3 regions of the Streptomyces sp. NPDC037203 genome follow, and region 2 is predicted to be linked to each of the others. Evidence: riboswitches for the same ligand, from Rfam matches in the RefSeq annotation. Region 2 holds a riboswitch; each other region holds the start of a gene.
The links. Region 2 has a riboswitch for cobalamin ahead of ACZ7EC_RS22020 (ribonucleoside-diphosphate reductase subunit alpha). Riboswitches for the same ligand answer to the same signal wherever they lie in the genome.
Positions count from the first base shown of each region.

Region 1: it holds a riboswitch for cobalamin, as region 2 does, so the genes downstream of both, nicT (Nickel transporter NicT) here and ACZ7EC_RS22020 (ribonucleoside-diphosphate reductase subunit alpha) in region 2, are expected to answer to the same signal.
Region 3: it holds a riboswitch for cobalamin, as region 2 does, so the genes downstream of both, metE (5-methyltetrahydropteroyltriglutamate--homocysteine S-methyltransferase) here and ACZ7EC_RS22020 (ribonucleoside-diphosphate reductase subunit alpha) in region 2, are expected to answer to the same signal.

Region 1 is NZ_JBVJUC010000001.1:196,001-200,258, reverse strand. It holds gene ACZ7EC_RS00935 (TetR/AcrR family transcriptional regulator) at 1-102, opposite strand, end outside; gene ACZ7EC_RS00930 (FAD-dependent oxidoreductase) at 239-1,474, shown strand; cobalamin riboswitch at 1,633-1,835, shown strand; gene nicT (Nickel transporter NicT) at 1,864-2,955, shown strand; gene ACZ7EC_RS00920 (hypothetical protein) at 3,063-3,272, opposite strand; gene ACZ7EC_RS00915 (GlsB/YeaQ/YmgE family stress response membrane protein) at 3,735-3,998, opposite strand.
Region 2 is NZ_JBVJUC010000008.1:69,713-73,970, forward strand. It holds gene ACZ7EC_RS22020 (ribonucleoside-diphosphate reductase subunit alpha) at 1-1,753, opposite strand, end outside; cobalamin riboswitch at 1,878-2,012, opposite strand; gene ACZ7EC_RS22025 (GNAT family N-acetyltransferase) at 2,055-2,561, opposite strand; gene mctP (monocarboxylate uptake permease MctP) at 2,643-4,258, opposite strand, start outside.
Region 3 is NZ_JBVJUC010000001.1:782,565-786,822, forward strand. It holds gene ACZ7EC_RS03265 (cytochrome P450) at 1-235, shown strand, start outside; gene ACZ7EC_RS03270 (formyltransferase family protein) at 232-927, shown strand; cobalamin riboswitch at 1,446-1,643, shown strand; gene metE (5-methyltetrahydropteroyltriglutamate--homocysteine S-methyltransferase) at 1,811-4,129, shown strand.

The DNA.
Region 1 (4,258 bases), on a different contig from region 2:
GCGCACCCCGACCTCGTCGTAGCCCCGCTCGGAGAACAGGCGCAGTGCCGCGTCCGCGAGGGCCTGGCGGGTGGCTGCCTTCTTGCGCTCTCGGCGCCCCATCTCGGTCACGCCGACACTCTACCCCGTTCGTGGACTCGATTAGAAAGTTGACCTGTTACGCTTTTTTAGCGGTTGCACCCAGGAGGGTGCTGTCGCGACGCGTTCGCGACCCGCGCCACCCGAGGAAGAGGTCCCGATGACGAACAGCACACCCCGGATCTGCGTGATCGGCGGCGGGCCCGCCGGACTGACCTGTGCCCGCGTCCTGCAAGGGCACGGCATCGAGGTCACCGTGTACGACGCCGACTGCGCCGTGGACTCCCGCGACACCGGCGGCACGCTCGACCTGCACGCCGACTCCGGACAGATCGCCCTCGAGGACGCCGGGCTGCTGGACACCTTCATGGCGGAGGCCCGGCCGGAGGGGCAGGCCAGTACCCGCCGCGACCACCACGGCACGGTGCTGGCGGAGTTCACCCCCCGGCCCGGCGACGTGGCCGCGCCGGAGATCGACCGCGGCCGGCTGCGCCGCATGATCCACGACCACCTGCGGCCCGGCACCGTCCGCTGGGGCCACCGGCTCGTCGGCGTGACCCCGCTCGGCGACGGCCGCCACCGCATGGAGTTCGCGGACGGCACCGGCGCGGAGGCCGACCTGGTGATCGGCGCCGACGGGGCGTGGTCCAAGGTCCGTCCCCTCGTCAGCGACGCCACCCCGCGGCACCTCGGAGTCTGCTTCCTGGACGCCCGGTACGACGAGGTCGACTCGCGCCACCCCGAGGTCGCCGAGATCGTCGGCGCCGGCCACATGTTCGCCAACGACAACGACGGCCGCGCGGTGATCCTCCAGCGCAACGGCGACGGCGTGGTCCGCGGTTACATCGCGTTCCGGGCCGCACCGGACTGGCATGTCGGAGCGGGCGTGGACCTCACCGACCGGGAGAGCGTCCGCGCCCATCTCGTACGGGAGTTCGGGCATTGGTCGCAGGCCATGCGCGCGCTGATCGTCCGCAATGACGGCGACTACGTGCCGCGGGCCTTCTGGGCGCTGCCCGCGCCGCTCACCTGGGAACACGTCCCCGGCGTCACCCTGATCGGCGACGCGGCCCACCTGATGGCGCCCTTCGGCGGCCACGGCGCCAATCTCGCGATGCTGGACGGCGCGGAACTCGCGCACGCCGTCAGCCGCGCGGTCGGCCCCGACCCGGCCGCCACCCTGGACGAGGCCGTCGCCCGCCACGAGTCGGGCATGTTCGCCCGCTCCGGAGATCTGGCCGTGGACTCGAACGAGGCCCTGGTCCAGTTCTTCGCCACCACCGACGAGCCGGACCTGCCGCCGGACCCCGAGCTGGAACACCGGGACTACCTCGCCCGCGCGGAGTCCTACCGGCGTGAACGCGCTCGGCGGGCGGCCGAGCACACCGGCGCCTGAACGCCCGTCCGGCACTCCCGCGCGCGATGAAGGTTGGGCAAAATGTCCGCCTTCGCCGCACCGTCAGGGCGTGCCGGAAGACGGTGTCGATCCAGCGCGAAGATGTGATCTTGGATACCTGAACGACCGTACGGCTGGGCGGCAGTGGGTGGTCGGTCCTACGGTGGGCGGGCCGTGGTGTTCGGGAAGACCGGTGACAACCCTTCGCGGGGTTCAGACCGGAGCGGCCCTCGCCACTGTGATCGGGGAGTATCCGTCCCAGTTGTGCATGGTCACTGTCCGCCGCCCGGCGGACGGGAAGGCCGGGACGGACACGCACACACCCGTAAGCCAGGAGACCGGCCACGGCACTTCACGAAGAGATCCACGAGGTGCTGGAGCGTGACCGTATGACCCTGCCCACAGAGTCGACCCGTTTTCGTTGGCGGCGCGAGGACACCGTCCGTACCGCCGGACTGCTGACGGTGATCGCCGCCCTGCACGTCGTCGCGTTCGGCATCCTGTTCCTGCTGGTCGTACCGGGGCACTACGAGGTCGGATCCAAGGCGTTCGGGATCGGTCTCGGGGTGACCGCGTACACGCTGGGCATGCGGCACGCCTTCGACGCCGATCACATCGCCGCGATCGACAACACCACCCGCAAGCTGATGGCCGACGGCAAGCGGCCGGTGTCGGTCGGCTTCTGGTTCGCGCTCGGCCACTCCAGCGTGGTGGTCGTCCTGGCGGCCCTGGTCGCGGGAGGCGCACAGCTCGCCGGCACCCTGCTCGACGACGACTCCCGCACCCACCAGACCCTCGGTGTCGTCGGCACCACCGTCTCCGGGACCTTCCTCTACCTCATCGCGGCGCTCAACCTCGTGGCGCTCGCCGGCATCCTGCGGGTCTTCCGCGCGATGCGAGCGGGCACGTACGACGAGGCCGCCCTCGAACAGCACCTGGATTCGCGGGGGTTCATGAACCGCTTCCTGGGCCGCGTCACCAAGTCGATCACCCGGCCCGGTCAGATGTTCCCGCTGGGCTTCCTGTTCGGTCTCGGCTTCGACACCGCGACCGAGGTCACCCTGATGGTGATGGCGGGCAGCGGTGCCGCGGCCGGGCTTCCGTGGTACGCGATCCTGTGCCTGCCGCTGCTGTTCGCGGCGGGGATGAGCCTGTTCGACACGCTCGACGGCACCTTCATGAACTTCGCCTACCAGTGGGCGTTCTCCAACCCGGTGCGCAAGGTGTTCTACAACCTCACCATCACCGGCCTGTCCATCGCCGTCGCCTTCCTGATCGGCACCATCGAACTGGTCGGGGTGCTGCACCAGAAGCTCGATCTGAGCGACGCGGTGACCGGCTGGATCGCCGGGCTGGACCTGGACAACGTGGGGTACGTCATCGTCGGCCTGTTCGTGGTCGTGTGGGCGGCGGCGCTGGCGTACTGGCGGCTGGCCAGGGTGGAGCAGAGGTGGGCCGCCCGGCTCGGCGATGGTGGCTGACCACCGTCGGGGTGGGAGCCTCAGCCGCCGCGGACCCCGGTGCCGCCGTTGACGGTGCGCAGAGCCAGCCGGTACCGGCGGCCGGAATGCCCGCGGGGGAGCGGCCGTTACTGAGGGGCGCCCGCCAGTAGGGTCACCCCCACCGACCCGTTGCGGGTCACGCCGTCGAGCGTGCCGGGCGAGTTCGCGCACCGCAGGCCGACATCGCCGTCGACCGTCCCGGCGGCCACGCCACGCGCCGCCAGGCCGACCGCGCGGACGGACCCGCCACGGGCCACCAGGCGCTGGCGGGCCCCCTCCGTGCTCGAGTCCTGCACGGTGTCATCACCGTTGACGGTGCTCAGGCCCAACTCCCCCCTCACACCGGTCACATCGGTCCCCGCTTCGTGGGCCCGCACGGTGAGCTGACGCCGGTGGGCACGTGGACGAGCGGCATCCCGCTGCAGCCGTCCCCGGCCAGGTTGTCGCCCTGAGCGGTGATGACGAGAAGCGGCAGCAGCGTGCACCCGGCCCACGTGGGACGGCCGGTGCGACGGGACGTGCGCCCGGAACCCGGACGGTTCGGTCGGCTCCATGAAGACGTCATGGGATGCGGGGCACCCGCCAGGACCGGGTGCCGCGCACATGGGGCCGACCGTGCCGCCGGGCCCGCTGCCCCGCGCCGGCCCGCTGATCCCGCCGGGACGACCTTGGGCACCTGCACGGGGACCCGCCGCACGAAGACCACCCGCTCACACAAAAGAGGCGGCCCCCGCGGGGGCCGCCTCCTGCACGCGCGGTCAGCGCGAGCGTCCCGTCAGCACGCGGTAGAGCAGCAGTACGATCACGGAACCCACGATCGCGGCGATCCAGGTCGAGAGGCTGAAGAAGCCGTTGATCGAGTGGACGCCGAAGATCACCTTGCCCAGCCAGCCGCCGAGCAGCCCGCCCACGATGCCGATCAGCATCGTCACCAGGCAGCCGCCCGGGTCCTTGCCGGGGGTCAGTGCCTTCGCGATGGCGCCCGCGATGAGGCCGATCAGGATCCAGGCGATGATGCCCACGAGGTTCGTTCCTTCCGTTGCGCTGCGGCGCCCCAGGGCCGGGGCTCCCACGTACTCCCGCATATCCCGCATGGCCCGGCCTATGCAGGGCCGTTTCAGCGCCGGGTGCGGGGAGACTCCTCACACTGCCCCCACAAGCGCGGACGCCCCGGAGAGTGGTTCCCATGCGACCTGCACCCGGATGCCGGCCAAAACCCCCGCACGAGCACGTCACGTGCCGTACGCGGGGAGCCCGCGGCGGCGCAGACCACGTGTGCCCG
Region 2 (4,258 bases):
AGCGCTCGGGCCAGGTCTCCTGGACGCCGTAGTGGTCGGGGTGCAGCACACCGCGCGCGGTACGGGTCTTCTCCCAGGCCGGCAGCGGGCCGGTGCGCTCGGCGAGGTCGGCGGACGCCTCGTACGCGGCGAGCATGATCCGCTCGGCGATCCGGGTGGACAGCGCCTTCGCCTCGGGCGAGTCGAAGGGCAGCCGCAGCTTGAAGAAGACGTCCTGGAGGCCCATCGCGCCGAGGCCCACCGGGCGCCACCTGGCGTTGGAGCGGCCCGCCTGCTCGGTCGGGTAGAAGTTGATGTCCACCACGCGGTCGAGGAAGGTGACGGCCGTGCGGACGGTCTCGTCGAGCCGCTCCCAGTCGATGTCACCGTCGGCCACGAACGCGCCGAGGTTGACGGAGCCCAGGTTGCAGACGGCCGTCTCGCCGTCGTTGGTGACCTCCAGGATCTCCGTGCAGAGGTTGGAGGAGTGGATGACCTGGCCCGGCTCGGCGGTCTGGTTTGCGGTGCGGTTGGCGGCGTCCTTGAACGTCATCCAGCCCTGGCCGGTCTGCGCGAGGGTGCGCATCATGCGGCCGTACAGCTCACGGGCCGGCATGGTCTTCCTCGCCAGGCCCTTGCGCTCCGCCGCGCGGTAGGCGGCGTCGAACTCCGCGCCGTACAGGTCCACCAGCTCGGGTACGTCCGCCGGGGAGAACAGCGACCACTGCTCGTCGGCGTTGACCCGGCGCATGAACTCGTCCGGCACCCAGTGCGCCAGGTTCAGGTTGTGCGTACGGCGCGCGTCCTCACCGGTGTTGTCCCGCAGCTCCAGGAACTCCTCGATGTCGGAGTGCCAGGTCTCCAGGTACACCGCCGCCGCGCCCTTGCGCCGGCCGCCCTGGTTCACCGCGGCCACCGAGGCGTCCAGGGTCTTCAGGAACGGCACGATGCCGTTGGAGTGCCCGTTGGTGCCGCGGATCAGCGAACCGCGGGCGCGGATACGGGAGTACGACAGACCGATGCCGCCCGCGTGCTTGGAGAGCCGGGCGACCTGGTGGTAGCGGTCGTAGATGGAGTCCAGCTCGTCCAGCGGGGAGTCGAGGAGGTAGCAGGACGACATCTGGGGGTGCCGGGTGCCGGAGTTGAACAGCGTGGGGGAGGAGGGCAGGTAGTCGAGCCGGCTCATCAGCCGGTACAGCGCGGCCACCTCGTCCACGGAGCGCGCCGAGTCGTCCTCGGCGAGGCCGGCGGCGACGCGCAGCATGAAGTGCTGGGGTGTCTCGATGACCTGGCGGGTGATCGGGTGGCGCAGCAGGTAGCGGCTGTGCAGGGTGCGCAGGCCGAAGTAGCCGAAGCGGTCGTCGGCGGCCCGGTCGACGAGCTGGTCCAGCCGGGCGGCGTGCACGCGCACGAACTCGGCGGTCCGGTCGGCGATGAGCCCCTCGCGGTGCCCGACGGCGACCGACTCGGTGAAGGACGTCACGCCCTGCGAGGCGGCCTCGGCGCGGATGGAGAGGGTCAGCAGCCGGGCGGCGAGCCGCGAGTACGCCGGGTCCTCGGAGATCAGGCCGGCCGCGGCCTCGGTCGCGAGCTCGCGCAGCTCCGCCTCGTCGGCGTGGGCCGAGCGGCCGCGCAGCGCGGCGGCCGCGACCCGGCCGGGGTCGGCGTCGGGGAGGTCCCCGGTCAGCTCGGTCAGGGTCCGCAGCAGTGCGGCACCGGGACCGTCGTTCTCCAGGCCCTTGGCTGAAGCCGGTTCGGCTGGCGCGATGGTCACGTGGGGCTCTCCCTCGCTCGGCACGGGGCCTGGCGGAGGGCAGGGGGCAGCCACGAGCGCACACGGCGTCGCGTCCACCGGCCCACTCCACGAGGCCCGGACGTCTCAGAGCACCCGGTCCGGTGGGCCGGGTGCGCTGCCGGCAGGTCCTCGGACTGACTCCTGTGCGCGGATACGCACAAGTACACCGTTGCGGGACAGTTCCGGATTCGCACCGGATTCCCCTGCGACGACAGCGACCATGAGCATACATCTAGTGCCGGGCTGCCGTGTCACCCCCAGATGTTGTGTCGCCCTGGTGTCAGAGCGTCAACTTGTAGGTGATGAGGGTGACGTCGTCCAGCTCCGGGGCGGGGTTCCAGTCCCGCTCGGGCGTGCGCACGAACCCGAGACGTTCGTAGAGCCGGTGGGCGCTGTGCATGGTGCGCTGGCTGGAGAGGACGACGGACGAGCACCCCGCGGTGCCCCGAGCACGGTCGACACAGGCGCGCACGAGGGCTTCGCCGGTGCCCCTGCCACGTGCCTCGCGCCGCACTGCCAGCGCCCGGATCTCGGCCTCCGTGGGCCGCGCGATGTCGGCGACGGGGCCGCCCGAGGGGACGAAGGTCACGCCGCCGGCAAGGCGGTCCCCCAGCACGGCGACGAGGATCTCGGCGGAGGCGGCTCGCGCGGCCACGTCCTTGAGTACGGGGAGGTACGGGTCGCTCTCGCCGAAGTCGAGGTGGCCGTCGAGGAGGTAGGCCTCGGCCGTGAGCTCGCCGAGTTCGTCGTACTCGGCCGGGTCGGCGGGGCGGATGCGGATGTCCATGCAGGCGAGTGTGCACGGCAACGGGCCGCCGGAGCAGGTGCTTTCCGGCGGCCCGTGGGCGGTTGTCGTGTGCGGAGACGGTCAGTGGCTGGTGCCCGCCGTGGCCGGCGGCAGCTCCACCTGGACGCCCGGATCGCCCGCGTCCGCCGTGTAGTCCTCGGGACGGGTCTCGTCGATGCCCTCGGGGGCCTTCACGGCCTTCAGGACGACGGTCAGCACGACCGTGACGAGGACGTTGAGCACGAACGCCGTCATGCCGATGTAGCCGATCTGGCCGATGCCCGGAATGTCGTCGGCGGAGCCGCCGAAGTGCTTCTGGGTGGGGGAGGCGACACCGTACGCGGCGAGGGTGCCGTAGACCATGCCGACCGCCCAGCCCGCGAGCAGCGCCCAGCGGTGGAACCAGCGGGTGAACAGGCCGCCGACCAGGGCCGGGAAGGTCTGCAGGATCCAGATGCCGCCGAGCAGCTGGAAGTTGATGGCGACCGTCTTGTCCATGCCGAGCACGAAGACCAGCGCGCCGACCTTCACCAGCAGCGACACGAACTTGGAGACCTGCGCCTCCTGCTTCGGCGTGGCGTCCGGCTTGATGAAGTCCTTGTAGATGTTGCGGGTGAACAGGTTCGCCGCCGCGATCGACATGATCGCCGCCGGCACCAGCGCGCCGATGCCGATCGCCGCGAACGCCACACCGGTGAACCAGTCCGGGAACATGTCCTCGAACAGCTGCGGGATCGCCAGCTGCCCGTTGGTGACCTTCACCCCGGCCGCGATCGCCATGAAGCCCAGCAGCGCCAGCAGGCCCAGCATCAGGGAGTACAGCGGCAGGATCGTGGTGTTGCGGCGGATCACGTTGCGGCTCTTGGAGGAGAGCGTCGCGGTGATCGAGTGCGGGTACATGAACAGCGCGAGCGCGGAACCGAGCGCCAGCGTGGCGTACGTCCACTGCCCGGCGGGCGGCGGCGCGAGCGCCCCGCGCGGCTTGCCGGTGGCCGGGTTGACCTGGCTGAACGCGTGGGCCGCCTTGGCGAAGACGTCGTCGAACCCGCCCAGCTTGATCGGTATGTAGATGATCGCGACCAGGATCACGAGGTAGATCAGCGCGTCCTTGACGAAGGCGATCAGCGCGGGCGCCCGCAGGCCCGAGGAGTAGGTGTACGCCGCGAGCACCGCGAACGCGATCAGCAGCGGCAGGTCCTTCACGAACGCGTTGGTGTCGTCGCCGCCGCCGACGCCCATCACGTCCAGCACCGCCTGGATGCCGACGAGCTGGAGCGCGATGTACGGCATCGTCGCCAGGATGCCGGTCACCGCCACCGCGAGCGACAGCCCCTTCGAGCCGAACCGGCCGCGCACGAAGTCGGAGGTGGTGACGTACCCGTGGCGGTGCGAGACCGACCACAGCCGCGGCAGGAAGGTGAAGATCAGCGGGTACACCAGGATCGTGTACGGCACCGCGAAGAAGCCGGACGCGCCCGCCGCGTAGACCGCCGCCGGTACGGCCACGAAGGTGTACGCCGTGTACAGGTCGCCGCCGAGCAGGAACCAGGTGATCCAGGTGCCGAACGACCGGCCGCCCAGGCCCCATTCGTCCAGCGTGTGCTCGTTCTCGGCGCGGCGCCAGCGCGCGGCGAGGAAGCCCAGGACCGTGACGGCCAGGAAGAAGAAGATGAAGACGCCGAGCGCGACGCCGTTGA
Region 3 (4,258 bases), on a different contig from region 2:
CCGCACCCCGAACAAGCACCTGGCCTTCGGCTACGGCCCGCACTTCTGCCTCGGCTCCTACCTGGCCAGGGTGGAGATTGCCGAACTGCTTCTGGCACTACGGGACTTCACCAGCGGCTTCGAGCAGACCGGCGAGGCGCTGCGCATCCGGTCGAACTTCCTGACCGGGTTCTCCACGCTGCCGGTGCGGTTTCGGCCCGACCCCCGCTCGATGAAGGAGGCGGCAACGAAGTGAACATCTACCTTTCGGGACAGGGGGCGTTCGCGGTGCAGGTCGCGGACGCCCTGGAGGAGGAAGGGCACCGGATCGCGGGCGTGGCCGCCCCCCGGCTGCGCAAGGGGCACAGCGACGAGGCGAGCGCGCTGTCCTGGGACCGGCTGCGGGCGTGGGCGTATCCGAGGGGCGTGCCCTGGACGGATTCGGCCGAGCTGCGCGCGCGGCATGTCCCGGACGGGGTGGACCTGATCGTCGCCGCGCACTCGCACGCCTTCATCGGCCGCCAGACGCGTGCCCGTGCCGCCGTCGCGGCCATCGGCTACCACCCCAGTCTGCTGCCGCTGCACCGCGGGCGGGACGCGATCCGGTGGACGATCCGCGACGGCGACAAGGTGACGGGCGGCAGCGTCTACCACCTCACCGAGCGCACCGACGGGGGCCCGATCGCCGCGCAGGAGCACCTGTTCGTGCCGCCGGGCTCGACCGCGGAGTCCCTGTGGCGCGAGCATCTCGCCCCGCTCGGCGTGCGGTTGCTGGTGCGAGTGGTCACCGATCTCGCCAAGGGCCGCCGCATCGAGGTCCCCCAGGACGAGAAGCTGGCGACCTGGGAGCCCGCGATGGGCGCGCCGCCGCTGTTCAAGCCCGAACTGATCGCGCTGCCGGGCTCGGAGACCGTCGACGGCAGCAGGTGGGCGCTCCACGCGCAGTGATCGGCGGACCGCCGCCCGCGTTGCCGACCGGTGACGATCCGGTCGCGGGCTGCCCGAGCGGGGGCCGGGGAGGAGACGGCGGCGACGAGGCGCGCGCCGGGGTCGAAGCGTCGGCCGGGAGCGGGCGAGGCCGGGGGCCGAGGACCGGACGAAGCCAACGGCCAGGAACCGGACGAAGCCAACGGCCGAGGACCCGGCGAAACCGGCGGCCAGGGCCCGGAACTGCGCGCTCGCCTTGGCCGTCGACACGTACGGCGACCGGCGGTGTTTCTGCGCGGTGCGCACGCGGACGGTTCGGGCGGCCGCGGGAAGTCAAGGGCGGGAAGCGCGTGTGCGGCGCTTCCCGCCTCGCCGTACACCGGCACCTCGGCCGCGATCCCCCGGCGTGTGCCGCCGCACCGCGGGGCACAGAGCCCGGCGGACGAGAGCCGACCCGGCCTCGAATCTGTCTCGAATCGGCATCCGGATGCCGGACGTGATCCACCACGCGCGCTCTGCGCCCCGTAGGGTGGCCGGTGCAGCTGGTTCGCCCCGTCCGCCAGGCGGGAGCGTCGCAAGAGGGAACCCGGTGGGAATCCGGGACTGCCCCGCAGCGGTGAGCGGGAACGACCGCCGTCATACGCACTGGACCCGGTGAACAGGGTCTGGGAAGCGACGGCCAGTAGGTGTCCTCGTGTCCTGAGGACGTGCCCGCGAGTCCGAAGACCTGCCATCTGCCCGTGCGCGGGACGTCCCGTGCGCGGACATCCCGGTGACCTCGAGGGCGGGTCGGCGAACATGACCGAGCGGACGGCCGCGCTGCCGTGCCGTACGGTCCGTCACCCCTTCGCGCTCTCGTCCCGCCGTCGGGATCTCAGGGATTCATCTCGCGAAGGAGATCTCCGTGACCACCGAGTCCGCGACCGCGGCAGCACGGGCCACCGTGTACGGCTACCCCCGCCAGGGGGCCGGCCGGGAACTGAAGAAGGCGATCGAAGGCTACTGGAAGGGCCGCGTCACCGCCGCCGAACTGCGCTCCACCGCAACCGGGTTGCGGGCCACCGCCTGGCGCCGGCTCGCCGCGGCCGGCCTGCACGAGGTGCCGACCGGCGACTTCTCGTACTACGACCACGTCCTGGACACCACCGTCATGGTCGGCGCGATCCCCGACCGGCACCGGGCGGCCGTCGCCGCCGACCCGCTGGACGGATACTTCGCGATGGCGCGCGGCACCCAGGAGGTGGCGCCGCTGGAGATGACCAAGTGGTTCGACACCAACTACCACTATCTGGTGCCCGAGTTGGGTCCGGACACGGTCTTCGCGGCCGACTCCGGCAAGCAGGTCGCCGAGCTGACCGAGGCCCTCGCCCTCGGGGCGGCGGCCCGTCCCGTCCTGGTGGGCCCGGTGACCTATCTGCTGCTGGCCAAGCCCGCGCCCGGCGTCCCCGCGGACTTCGAGCCGCTGACCCTGCTGGACCGGCTGCTGCCGGTGTACGCCGAGGTCCTCGCCGACCTGCGCGCGGCCGGCGCCGACTGGGTGCAGCTCGACGAGCCCGCCCTCGTACAGGACCGCACCCCGGCGGAGCTGAACGCCGCCGAGCGCGCCTACCGCGACCTCGGCGCCCTCACCGACCGGCCGAAGCTGCTGGTCGCGTCCTACTTCGACCGGCTCGGCGAGGCCCTTCCGGTGCTCGCGAAGGCGCCGGTGGAGGGCCTGGCCCTGGACTTCACCGGGGCCGCCGCGCGGAACCTGGACGCGCTGGCCGCCGTCGGCGGGCTGCCCGGCAAACGCCTGGTCGCGGGCGTCGTCGACGGCCGCAACATCTGGGTCGCCGACCTGGAGAAAGCCCTGGCCACCCTCGGCACCCTGCTCGGGCTCGCCGACCGGGTGGACGTCGCGGCCTCCTGCTCCCTGCTGCACGTCCCCCTCGACGCGACCGCCGAGCACGACATCGACCCGCAGATCCGGCGCTGGCTCGCCTTCGCCGAGCAGAAGACGGCGGAGCTCACGACCCTCGCCAAGGGGCTCACGCTCGGCACCGGCGCCATCGCCGCCGAGCTGTCCGCCAACCGGGCCGACCTCGCCGCACGGGCCTCCTCCCGCCTCACCCACGACCCGGCCGTGCGCGCCCGCGCGGCCGCCGTCACCGGGGCCGACGCCCGCCGCTCGCAGCCCTACGCCGAGCGCACCGCCGCCCAGCGGGCCCGGCTCGGGCTGCCCCTGCTGCCCACGACGACGATCGGATCGTTCCCGCAGACCGGTGAACTGCGCGCCGCCCGAGCCGACTTGAGGGCCGGGCGGATCGACACCGCCGGGTACGAGGAGCGCATCCGCGCCGAGATCCGCGAGGTGATCGGCTTCCAGGAGAAGGCGGGACTGGACGTCCTGGTGCACGGCGAGGCCGAGCGCAACGACATGGTGCAGTACTTCGCCGAACAGCTCACCGGCTACGTCGCCACCCGGCACGGCTGGGTCCAGTCGTACGGCACCAGGTACGTCCGGCCGCCGATCCTGGCCGGCGACATCTCGCGCCCCGAGCCGATGACGGTGCGCTGGACGTCGTACGCCCAGTCGCTCACCGACCGCCCGGTCAAGGGGATGCTCACCGGTCCGGTCACCATGCTCGCCTGGTCCTTCGTCCGCGACGACCAGCCCCTCGCCGACACCGCGCGGCAGGTGGCACTCGCCCTGCGGGACGAGGTGAACGACCTGGAGCGGGCGGGGACTTCGGTCATCCAGGTGGACGAGCCCGCGCTGCGCGAGACGCTGCCGCTGCGCGCCGCCGACCGGCCCGGATACCTGGACTGGGCGACCGAGGCGTTCCGGCTGAGCACCTGCGGGGTGCGCCCGGACACCCAGATCCACACCCACATGTGCTACGCGGAGTTCGGCGACATCGTGGGGGCCATCGACGATCTCGACGCCGATGTGATCAGCCTGGAGGCGGCCCGCTCCCGTATGCAGGTCGCCCGCGAGCTGGCCGCCCACGGCTATCCGCGCGAGGCCGGTCCCGGCGTCCACGACATCCACTCCCCGCGCGTCCCGAGCGCCGGGGAGGCAGCCGCCCTGCTGCGCACGGGGCTCAGGGCCATCCCGGCGGAGCGGCTGTGGGTCAACCCCGACTGCGGCCTGAAGACCCGCGGCTGGCCGGAGACCCGCGCCGCCCTGGAGAACCTGGTCGCCGCCGCGCGTACGGTCCGCGCGGAGCTGACCGGGGCCTGACCGTCCGCGGACCGTCCGCGGATCTCACGGTGCCGGGCGCACCTCGCGCCCGGCACCGGCGATCGCGCCCGCGTAGGGGATCTGTGGGCGGCGAGCGTGATCTGTCGGCGGTATGTCGGCGGGGGCTGC